DNA from 3 places in the Paenibacillus sp. sgz302148 genome. Region 3 is predicted to be linked to each of the others. Evidence: riboswitches for the same ligand, from Rfam matches in the RefSeq annotation. Region 3 holds a riboswitch; each other region holds the start of a gene.
What was found. Region 3 has a riboswitch for cyclic di-AMP ahead of AC0LWM_RS19720 (KamA family radical SAM protein). Riboswitches for the same ligand answer to the same signal wherever they lie in the genome.

Region 1 (3,626 bases), on a different contig from region 3:
AATTCCGTAATTGTCGTCGAGCATAATATGGAGCTCATTCGGGAATCCGATTGGATGATCGACATCGGCCCTGAAGGCGGAGAAGGCGGCGGCACGGTCGTTGCGGAAGGAACGCCGGAGCAAGTAGCGAAGGTAAGGGAGTCATACACGGGAAGGTATTTGCGGGAAGCGCTTGGCTAGTCGATATCGAACGATGCGGATCAAAAAGCTTACCCTGAGTCGGGGTAAGCTTTTTTTCATATCGGCCATCAGTAGGCTAAGAGAAGCCGTCTCATTTTCTCATTCGTTAAGGCTTTGAAACCTGGATGGATGCCGTCATGCCGGCTTCCTTATGACCCGGCAAAGTGCAGATCACTTGATAATAGCCTGCTTTGTCGAAACTAACGGCCATGCTGTTCTTCTCCCCGGGTGCCGCGTGAATATGTACGTTTGTCCCGACGATTTCGAAGTCATGCTCCGCTTGGCCTGTATTTTCGAGTGTAATTTTGATTTTCTGGCCAACCGCAGCGCGGATAGATGTTGGTGAAAAAGAATATTCCGTAGCTTTAACAACAAGCTCTTCATCCACATGATGCGAAGCATCAGAGTGGTTCGATGAATGATCGTGAACGTGCCCAGACTGCCCGGTAGATTGCTCCGGAGGCGAAGAAGGCCGACCAAGATCCGAAGTTGGATGAATTGGAATGAATGTTGTGGAAATTAGAGACAACAAAATAAACAAAAACATAAAAATGGGCCTGGAAAAGAGAATTGACTTTTGCTTCAGAAAATCGCTTGTGACTTCCCCCTGCAGCATGAGAAATAACAAAAAAATAGCTCCGACGCAAAGAATGGATAGGATTCTAACCGTATTCCCCGCGAAGGAAGGAGGCATCATCACCATCAGCATCGTGCCCATCATACCTCCCATAATACCCGATAATAACCCGTCTAATATGGCTATCATACTAATAGGCGCCCCGGCTATGACCCCGATTGCACCCCCGATCAGCATGCTGAGAACCGTTGATTGAAAAAATAGGCCAGGTAACCATAAGGCAAACAAAACGCCTAGACCCAATCCAACTGTCATTCCTATCGTCATGGCAGCCATCATGCCGGCCATAACGGGCAACTGCTTACGAAAAGCAATGATAAAGCCTGTAATCCACACCGAAAGAATACCGTACAAGCTGCTATATATTACACTTCCCATGGTACTATGCCCCCTCACCCTATTAGTAATACAATATGGCTTGACCTACAAATATATGAATCGCTTGTTCATGATTTAAATTCGTCAAATTTGTGACATGGGCAGGAAAAAATCAACAAAAGTCGAACTTTGTAGACTGGCAGATTTTATTACATCATTTTGCCGAATCCCCGATAGGGGAGCGGGGGAACCATAACGGGTGAATTGGTCTCGATTCAGAGTGGCCATAGGGAACTTCCAACCGAACCCTCAGCTAACCTCGCAGGCATAGGAAGGAGACACCGTTGAAGAAAAAAGTATTCACGATTTTGCTAGGCACTGCCATGCTGTTCACCGTTCAAGCCGGAACCGTTTTTGCGGACGACTCGAAACTGGAACACGCGGTGAATGAAGTGCTGAACACCCCGTACAAATGGGGCGGCACGACAACGGCCGGTTTTGACTGCTCCGGCTTCATCTTGCATATTTTTAATCAATTCAACACGGAATTGCCGCGAACTTCGAAAACACAAGCCGACGTTGGCATAGAAGTTTCGAAGGATGAGCTTCAAGCCGGGGATCTTGTATTTTTTAATACGGACGGCAAAGGAATCTCGCATGCGGGAGTATATTTGGGGGACGGGAAATTTGCGCATTCCTCAAGTTCGAAGGGCGTCAGCATCAGCAAGCTTAGCGATACATATTACTCCAAACGGTATGTTACAGCAAGAAGGGTTGTTCAGGGCGAAGATTATGCGGCAATGATCAGCGATGAACACGAAAAGTAGGGCTGAGTCCATATCAGCCAAGAAGAGCCGGTTATTAGATATTGTCTAATACCGGCTCTTCTTCTTGCTCCGTACTTTTGACGGATGATGATGGTTGACTTGAAATGGATTTCATAAATTAACATGGAACAATGAAGTAAAATCGAATGCGAAAGATGCGGGCGTTGATTTTGGTTTGGCATTGTGGGGATGTAAAGATCATGAGCGCATACCGGCAAAATATAAGTTTGCGAAGCCTCAGGATATAATAAAGCTAAGCCATAATACGATCAAGGATTGAAAACCCGCGGTAGTGAATGGGCGAATAAAGCGCATGTCGAGTCTCAGGAATGAGGCTCTTTCTTTGTATATGCAGATCGTATGCTTATCTAATTTTATAAATATTTTGCATATAATCATTTCCATGCTAGCATGGGGAATGACGACAGAAAGGACGTGTTAAGATGAACTCGACGTATTGGCTTACAAATGCCCGCTTGGAGACAGGATACCGCAAGAGAGATGGAGTGATAGCAGGAACGGATACGGAATTGTTCCATTTGCTCATAGAGGACGGAGTGATTAAAAAAATCGTATCTGCGGATCAGCCTGTTGATGGCAGGTTGCCGAAGAAGGATGCCAAACAATATTTAGTGCTTCCTTCTTTCATCGAAAAACATTGCCACTTGGACAAAACTTTACTCGGCGACCGCTGGAGAGCCGTCACGCCGGTGAGTTCGATATTCGAACGTCTCGCGGAAGAAAAAGAAGTGCTCCCGAATTTACCTACTTCGACTCACGAACGTGCAGTCAACTATTTGGAAGCCTCTTTGCGGGCTGGAGCTACTCATATTCGCACGCATGTCGATATTTATCCGGAAGTCGGACTTGCCAATCTGGAAGAGGTCCAACAAGCGCAGCAGCTGTTTGAAGGGAAGCTGTCCTATGAAATTGTCGCTTTCCCGCAGCATGGGTTATTGCGATCGGAAGCGGGCGATTTGACAAGGGAAGCGGTTCGCAGAGGGGCGACCATTGTCGGAGGCGTAGATCCGGCTACCGTCGATGGGGATATGGAAAGATCGCTGCAGCAAATGATGGAGATTGCCGTGGAAGGGAATGCCGGCGTCGATTTACACCTGCATGATGCCGATCAAGTCGGAATTGCTACCATCAAGCGATTAGCCGAGCTTACCCGGGAAGCTAGTCTTCAAGGAAAAGTCGCCGTCAGCCATGCATTCAGCCTGGGGGATATTCCGTCCGATCAAGCCGCCGAAATGGCCGATATGCTGGCGGAGGCCGGGATCACCATTATTACTAGCGTGCCGCTTGCCCGCAAATTCCCGCCTGTTCGCTTATTGCACGATCATGGCGTATCCGTCGCCGTCGGGTGCGATAATGTGTTCGATGTATGGTCTCCGTATGGCAATGGAGACATATTAGAGCGAGCAGGGCGGCTGGGGGAAATTTCGAGATGGGTAGATGAACGCTCCTTGGCGCGAACGCTTGGGTTTATTACTGGGGGCAAGACGCCGCTTGATGAAGAAGGACGGCGGGTTTGGCCTAAACCCGGCGATGAAGCAAGCATTGTGTTTGTTGACGCGACTTGTTCCGCAGAAACGATCGCAAGAAGATCAACACGCATCGCCACCATGTATAAAGGAAATATCGTTGCCGGCTCGTTGGAG
Region 2 (3,626 bases), on a different contig from region 3:
TCGGAGATCGTCCGCTCGATCAGCGGCATCCATATGGGGAAACATCACTTCTATTATCCTGCGGACATGTTATATGAAGAAAGACAAAATTTGAAGCCGGAAGTCCGGAAATTTTTCGACATAGAATGAGGAGGACAATCATGTTAATCGACACGCATACGCATTTGGATTCGCCCAAGTTCGACGATGATCGCGAGGAAGTAATCGCGCGCGCGCTGGAGCAGGGCGTAACCAAATTAATCAATATCGGATTCAACCGCGAAACGATCCCGACGACGATGAAGCTTGCCGAAACCTACGATTTCATCTACGCCGTCGTTGGATGGCATCCCCAAGATGCGATCACTATGGAACCGGGCGATTTGGAATGGATCGAATCGCTAGCGAAACACCCGAAGGTGGTGGCGATCGGTGAGATCGGGCTAGATTATTATTGGGACACGTCGCCGCGGGACGTGCAGCATCGCGTATTTCGGGAGCAAATCAGGCTCGCTCGCAAGCTGAACATGCCGATTGTCATTCATAATCGGGATGCGCATGAGGATATTCTGAGGTTGTTGAAGGAAGAGAAGGCCGGAGAGGTCGGCGGGGTCATGCACAGCTTCTCGGGGAGCTGGGAAACGGCCAAGCAATGTCTCGATATGGGTTTTTATATTTCGTTCGGGGGACCGATCACGTTCAAGAATGCGGTTCAACCGAAAGATGTGCTCTCGAAGGTGCCTCTGGACCGTCTATTGGTCGAGACAGATAGCCCTTATTTAACTCCTCACCCATTTCGTGGAAAGCGAAACGAGAGTGCTCATGTGAGACTAGTGGCGGAGATGGCAGCGGAAATAAAAGGAATTTCTCTCCAAGAAATCGCGAAAATAACGAGCGAAAACGCCGCCCAAATATTTACATTTTCACAAAAATGAAAGAAATACAGAGATCTTCTTAAATATGACGAAATAATTAATGCTTTTGTTTCAAAAATTCACGAAATTTCGCTGCTTTTTCATCAATTTTACCGAAAAACGGTTTTTTGCCGTTCTTTACACCGATGGTGGAATCAGGTTATCATTCTTTTCAGAACGTTAATATTGTTTGCAATTTCCAGTATCGCTGAGTCTCCAGTAGGAGAACGGGGGAACCACGTACGGCTGCTTATCCGATAGTACGCCGTGTGCATTCATTAGGGGTGAATTTTGCAAGCGATCATTTTTGGCCATATGCCGAATGTGATTGCGTTGCGAATAGGGCGACTCTCACGTCCGAATCCGTCAGCTAACCTCGTAAGCGTGCCAGGGAGAGGAAATTTCGTGCTGCCAACCTTCCTATGTGTTTTTGACGTCACCGGAAGCCGCGAAAGAGTATCCTCTTATCGCCGGCTTCTTTTATTTTGAATATCGAACAAGCGGGGTTCATACAGTTAAGCATGGGAGGTGGACTGTACCAGCTTGCACACCGGATTAGCAGCTTCGATCGGATCGAACTGCGGATCTGGGAGTAAAAAACGATAGTCGCGTCAGGATGAACTCATGTTACACTCGGGCGGCGGGGCTATGAAGGAGGACCGAAGAAGTGGGCGATTTTCAGTTTGAGGACACCCATGGGAACCGATCATCCAGCATGTCTTTCGCATTGCGATGGAAGCATGAAAACTTGCGTCTGATCCTACTTACCGCTGTAATCTCATTCGCTATGACTTTCATGTTTTTGGTGTTGTTGTACGGTACGGCTACCAAGAGCGTATCCGTAGTTGTGAATGGACGAGAAACCGTTGTGGAAACAAAGCAATGGGTCCTGCAACGCCTACTGGATGAACAAGCCATTTCGATCGGCGAGCACGACCGGATTTCTTTGCCGGTAACGTCGTCGATCAAGGACGGGGATCGCGTCGTGATCGATCATGCGATTCCGGTTCAAGTGACTGCTGACGGGCAGACCAAAACGGTATACACGACAGAAAAGACAGTTCGAAACGCCATAGAGAAGTCGAATATTTCTATAGGCAAGCAAGACAAAGTAATGCCATCGCTGGACCAGGCGATCGCTTCGGGAGGCAAGGTCACGGTCGTCAGAGTGAAGAAAACGTTCGAAGACCGCAAACAGACCGTTCCGTTCCAGATCGTGAAGAAGGCGGATCCGACGCTGCTCAAAGGCAAGGAGAAGGTCGTTCAGAACGGCAAATCCGGTCTTGTCGTCAGCAAGGTGGAGAAAGTGTACGAAGACGGCAAGCTCGTATCGGCGAAAGTCGTAAACAAGCTTGTGCAGGCGCCATCTGTGAATACCATTATCGCCGTCGGCACGAAGCAGATGCCGAAGGTGGCGGTATTATCCAAACATTCTCCCGCAGTGGAGACGTTGTCGAAGAAGGGCGTCACGTTTGATGCGAAGCAAGTGCTTAAGAACGTCACGTTAACCGCTTATTCGGCCGGCGAAGAATCGACCGGCAAGAAGAAGGGCGATCACGGTTATGGCGTGACCGCATCCGGCACGCGGGTAACCGAAGGCCGTACGATTGCGGTTGATCCGAAGGTCATTCCGATGGGCTGGTGGGTATACATCGAAGGGATCGGCTTCCGGCGGGCGGAAGATACCGGCGGTGCCGTCAAAGGGAAGAAAATCGACGTCTATTTCGATAGCGAGGATTACGTCGACCGTTTTGGGCTTAAGCGAGGCTACACCGTTTATATTATCGGGCCGAATAAGCCGTCGGCGAATTAAGCTTCAGCTTGGGCAGCTGGCATTCAATTGCAAAATGTGGCATGCTAAGAAGAGGAGTACATCCTCTTCTTTTTTGCTGTGAGGCGTAAGTTTTAACATTACCACTCACATCATGTATCCATGGGGTCTGGAGGACGAATGGCGGAATGATTAAAGAAATTATTGTCGTTGAGGGCAAAGACGATACAACGGCGATTCTGAGGGCCGTAGAGGCCGAAACGATCGAGACCGGTGGCTCGGCCATCGGAGAGGACGTCCTCCGCAGGGTGGAGCTTGCGCATGCGAGACGCGGCGTCATTATCTTCACCGACCCCGATCATGCGGGGGAGCGGATTCGTAAAATCGTGGCGGCGCGCGTACCGGGCTGCAAGCATGCTTTCATCAATGCGGAGGACGCGGAGTGGAAAGGCGACATCGGCGTCGAGAACGCGAGCCCTGAGACGATCCGGAAGGCACTTGCCAATGTGCGCAGCGAATACGCCGGGAGCGAGTCGCAGATCACGATGGAGGACCTGATCGAAGCGGGACTCATCGTACATGCCGACGCGGCGCGCAGACGGCTGGAGATGGGCAAGCTGCTTGGGATTGGCGTATGCAACGGCAAACAATTTTATAAACGGTGCAGCATGTTTCAAATTAGCCGCGAGGAGTTTCAAGCGGCGCTGCAACAATTGGACAAAAGAGGGTCATAGATGACGAACATCGAACAGGATATCGCCTCGCCGAGGCGGACCAAAGAGATTATTAACAAATACGGATTCACGTTGAAAAAAAGCTTAGGCCAGAACTTTCTGATCGACCAGAACATCCTCGGCAAAATCGTCGATGCGGCGCAGCTGGATGCTACGCGCGGCGCGCTTGAGATCGGTCCGGGCATCGGGGCGCTGACGCAGCAGCTCGCGAAGGAAGCGGGCAAAGTC
Region 3 (3,626 bases):
CCGATAAAATGTTCTCGGCCAAAATTTGTATGGGCCCGCTCGTACGATGAATGACCCTGCGAATACAAAAAGCACCCATTCCGCAGAATGGATGCTCCCTGTTGGATCATAAACATTTCCTTCTAAAAAAGCTGGCTACCGCTGCTCCAGCGCTTTCTTCGCAATTCGCTTGTACGCCATCCAATGCTCCGCATCGCTGGAGAAATAACCTTCCCCCACGATCGTTTCCAGGGCGCCTCTTAAACGCTGGACCTCATCCATTAAATATTGGATGTCGTCCACCGCCATGTGGCCGGAATCTGCGTAATGCTGCTTGGCGATGCGCTTGCGAATGACATCAATTCGGCTCATGGATTCCCCTCTTCACAGCGATGTTGTTAGCTGCCGAGCCCCCGCCGCGTTAGCCTGCGGAGCAATCTCGCGCCACTCGTTTCTGCCTCGGATGGTTCGGCAGTTCGTTCACGGAAATTATCAGCTCGTTTTTCTTCTTCGGCTTCTGCCAGTACTTCTCGCTGCCCGGCAAATCGTCGAACCACGCGGCATCCGCCGGACAATCGAGAATCATAAACTTCCCGTATTGGTCGTCCCTCGATTGATGGTATTTCAAATAAGCTTTGCCGTTTTCGATCGCGAGTATTTCGATTTTGCCCGACGTATGGCTCATCGACAATCGGACCCGCTTGCCAAGACCCGAGGTTCTGGCCTTCGCCTCTTCGACGAGACGGTAAACCCGTTCCAGCGGCAGGACAAAATCGCGGTTTCCGGCAACCGGACGGTTGATGAAAAAATAATATGGCGTTACGCCGGCCCACGAAAGCTTATCCAGCAATTCGCCGAGTACGGCGGCATTGTCGTTGATCCCCCGCAAAACGGGCGTTTGGTTCACGACGATAGCCCCGGCTTGATGCAGCGCATCAAACGCCCGCTTCGCTTCCGGCGTAATTTCCCGGGGGTGGTTGATGTGCGCCATCACATAAATGCGGCGGTCTACGCTGGAGTAAGCTCGAATCGCTTCCAGCAGCTCGTTGTCCTCGTAGATCCGCATCGGGTTGAACACCGGAATTTTCGAGCCTAACCGAATGATCTTCACATGGTCGATCGCTCTCAGCCTCTCGAATATGCCCTTCAGCTTCGCAGTCGAAAGGATCAGGCTGTCTCCGCCGGTCAGCAGAACATTGTTGATCTCCTTATGCTTCGCGATGTACTCCAGCCCCGGATCGACATTGGACATCGCTTCGCTGACGTCGTTGCGGAACAGCCTCTTGCGGAAGCAATACCGGCAGTACGCCCCGCATACTTCGGAGACGATTAATAAAGCGGTCGTTTTATATTTATGCTGACAACCGGGAACGACGTAATTCGTATCTTCGTCCGAAGCGTCCCATCTGCCGTATTCCGACAATTCGCCTTCATTCGGAATAATCAGCTTTTTGATCGGGTCGTTCGGATCGCTCCAATCGATCAGATTCAAGTAATAGTCGTTGACCCGGAACACGAATTTTTCGGTAATCTGTTTGAGCTTAATTCGGTCACGCTCGGGAATTTCGGTAATTTTGTCAATGTTCGTAATGTACTTTGGCTGCGCCATGCTTTCATCCTCCTTGAATGGTTATAGTGTCACGACTTCTTCAAGTGATATAAAGCGTGGATATCCCTCCTTTACGGATAGATCATAGTTGCGGGAAAAACAAAAATGACCCTGCATGCGGCGAAAGTCAAGACGCTATAAAGCATCCTGAAGATCGCTGCAATCGGGTCAATTGAACGCAAAAAGACCCGAATACACGGGTCAGCTAAAGTGTAATTGAACATGCAACTGTGACCCACCTACTGCTGACGAGGTTAGCTGTCGGGCTTGGGAAAGTGGTCCCCTACATGAATTCATGATTCGCCCCAAAAGAATGGTTCCCCCGCTTTCCGATTGAATAACCGGAAATTAAGCGTATTTTCATCTTACCGGAACATGGCATGGCAGTCAAGTGTTTGAGCGTGATTTGGGCCGAGCCAAAGGGGCCGCTTCATGTCGGCTGAAGGGGCGCCACACCGGCAAGGTCGGCTACCGGCTCTTGATGAGCAGCTCGACGGCTTGCGCGACCAGCTTGCTCGTATCGCCGCCCGCTTGCTGCTCTTCTAGGATGCATTGCTCCAAATTCACGGCGACGATGTACGCGATCGCTTTGTCGGATGCGCTTCTGACGGCGGACAATTGGCTGACGACATCTTTGCAGTTCGCTTCCTCGTCCATCATTTTGAGCACGCCGCGAATTTGACCTTCAATGCGCCGCAGCCGCCGTTTGACGTCTTCATCGTATTTCATGCCGGACCGACCTCCCTTCTCCGAATGCTCACCTTATATAAACAAGTTCACCTTGGCCTCCGCTGCATCGCCGAGATAAGCCGCGACTCCCGCGTATTCGATGCCGTCCAGCAGCTCTTCCTTTTGCAAGCCGAGCAAGTCCATCGTCATCGTGCACGCGACGAGCTTGACGTTCATCTCTTGTGCAAGCTCGATCAGCTGCGGCAGGCTAAGCGCATTATGCTTCTTCATCACGTGCCCGATCAGCTTCGGACCAACGCCGCCGAAGTTCATGCGGGACAAGCCCATCCGCTTCGCTCCTCTCGGCATCATCCTAGCGAACATCCGCTCGAGCCAGCCTTTCTTCACTTGCACAGGCTCGTCTTTGCGAAGCGCGTTCAGTCCCCAGAAGGTGAAGAAGATCGTCACCTCATGATCGTAAGCAGCCGCCCCGTTCGCGATAATAAAAGCGGCGATCGCTTTATCCATATCTCCGCTGAACAAAACAATGGTCGTTTTCTCTTTGTTCGTTTCCATCTTGGAGCAGTTTCCCCTTTCGATTATAGTACTTATACACGTAACCGTATATATTGCGCGCAAAAAAAACGATAGCTTGGCGGCCTGCTGGCCGTTGCGACAGGCCGCCGGCAGCGGATGAGCGCGTAATGCGCTTCGAATACAGGTTGTCCGTACAGGTTCCGGTCACGCTTTTCGCACGTAGAACACGTATACGCCATCGACCTCTTTGTGCTCCAGCATCTCGTGCTTCGTCTGGCGTACCCATGCCTGAAAATCGTTGACCGAGCCTTTGTCCGTCGCGAGCAGCTCCATGATTTCCCCCGATTGCAGCGAGTCCATGCCTTTCTTCGCTTTGACGATCGGCATCGGGCAAGCCAGTCCTTTGGCGTCTATCGTTACGTTTGCTTTCATACTCGTTCAGCCTCCTAATAGTGGTTATCGTTATTCATGATGATGAACGGCGCAGCGGTTCGGACCGATTTCCAGCTCTACGGCGCGTTCCGGCTCGACTTGAAGCTCTCCGCGATTGATCGCGATAATATCTTCGAAGTTCGGCGGCTTCTCCGTCGATGCAGCACCCGCAACCTGTTCCGTAAAGGCATCCCTGTCCTCGTTCCGCATGATGTCGTTGCGTTCCCGGATATCGCCAAGCGCTCTGCCGACGATGCCGTCGCCGTTCATTTCCGAGATGTCCGCATAATGCGCCGGCAGGACAAGCACGTCATCCGGCATCGTATTGATCCGGCGAAATACGGTATCGTACAAATCATGCGCCCATTCCTCGGCCTTGCCTCCAAGGTCGGGACGCCCC

Region 1: another riboswitch for cyclic di-AMP. It lies ahead of AC0LWM_RS31350 (C40 family peptidase); the one in region 3 lies ahead of AC0LWM_RS19720 (KamA family radical SAM protein).
Region 2: another riboswitch for cyclic di-AMP. It lies ahead of AC0LWM_RS27935 (resuscitation-promoting factor); the one in region 3 lies ahead of AC0LWM_RS19720 (KamA family radical SAM protein).

The regions. Positions count from the first base shown of each region.
Region 1 covers NZ_JBVYOJ010000037.1:1,723-5,348, reverse strand. Annotated here, with positions in the region: gene uvrA (excinuclease ABC subunit UvrA) at 1-180, shown strand, start outside; gene AC0LWM_RS31355 (cupredoxin domain-containing protein) at 287-1,195, opposite strand; cyclic di-AMP (ydaO/yuaA leader) riboswitch at 1,346-1,478, shown strand; gene AC0LWM_RS31350 (C40 family peptidase) at 1,480-1,962, shown strand; gene AC0LWM_RS31345 (amidohydrolase) at 2,406-3,626, shown strand, end outside.
Region 2 covers NZ_JBVYOJ010000025.1:11,486-15,111, forward strand. Annotated here, with positions in the region: gene AC0LWM_RS27925 (HD domain-containing protein) at 1-129, shown strand, start outside; gene AC0LWM_RS27930 (TatD family hydrolase) at 141-914, shown strand; cyclic di-AMP (ydaO/yuaA leader) riboswitch at 1,090-1,293, shown strand; gene AC0LWM_RS27935 (resuscitation-promoting factor) at 1,561-2,706, shown strand; gene rnmV (ribonuclease M5) at 2,853-3,398, shown strand; gene rsmA (16S rRNA (adenine(1518)-N(6)/adenine(1519)-N(6))-dimethyltransferase RsmA) at 3,399-3,626, shown strand, end outside.
Region 3 covers NZ_JBVYOJ010000013.1:68,348-71,973, forward strand. Annotated here, with positions in the region: gene AC0LWM_RS19715 (hypothetical protein) at 136-351, opposite strand; gene AC0LWM_RS19720 (KamA family radical SAM protein) at 401-1,588, opposite strand; cyclic di-AMP (ydaO/yuaA leader) riboswitch at 1,818-1,953, opposite strand; gene AC0LWM_RS19725 (metal-sensitive transcriptional regulator) at 2,057-2,317, opposite strand; gene AC0LWM_RS19730 (DsrE/DsrF/DrsH-like family protein) at 2,351-2,833, opposite strand; gene AC0LWM_RS19735 (sulfurtransferase TusA family protein) at 2,999-3,226, opposite strand; gene AC0LWM_RS19740 (MBL fold metallo-hydrolase) at 3,257-3,626, opposite strand, start outside.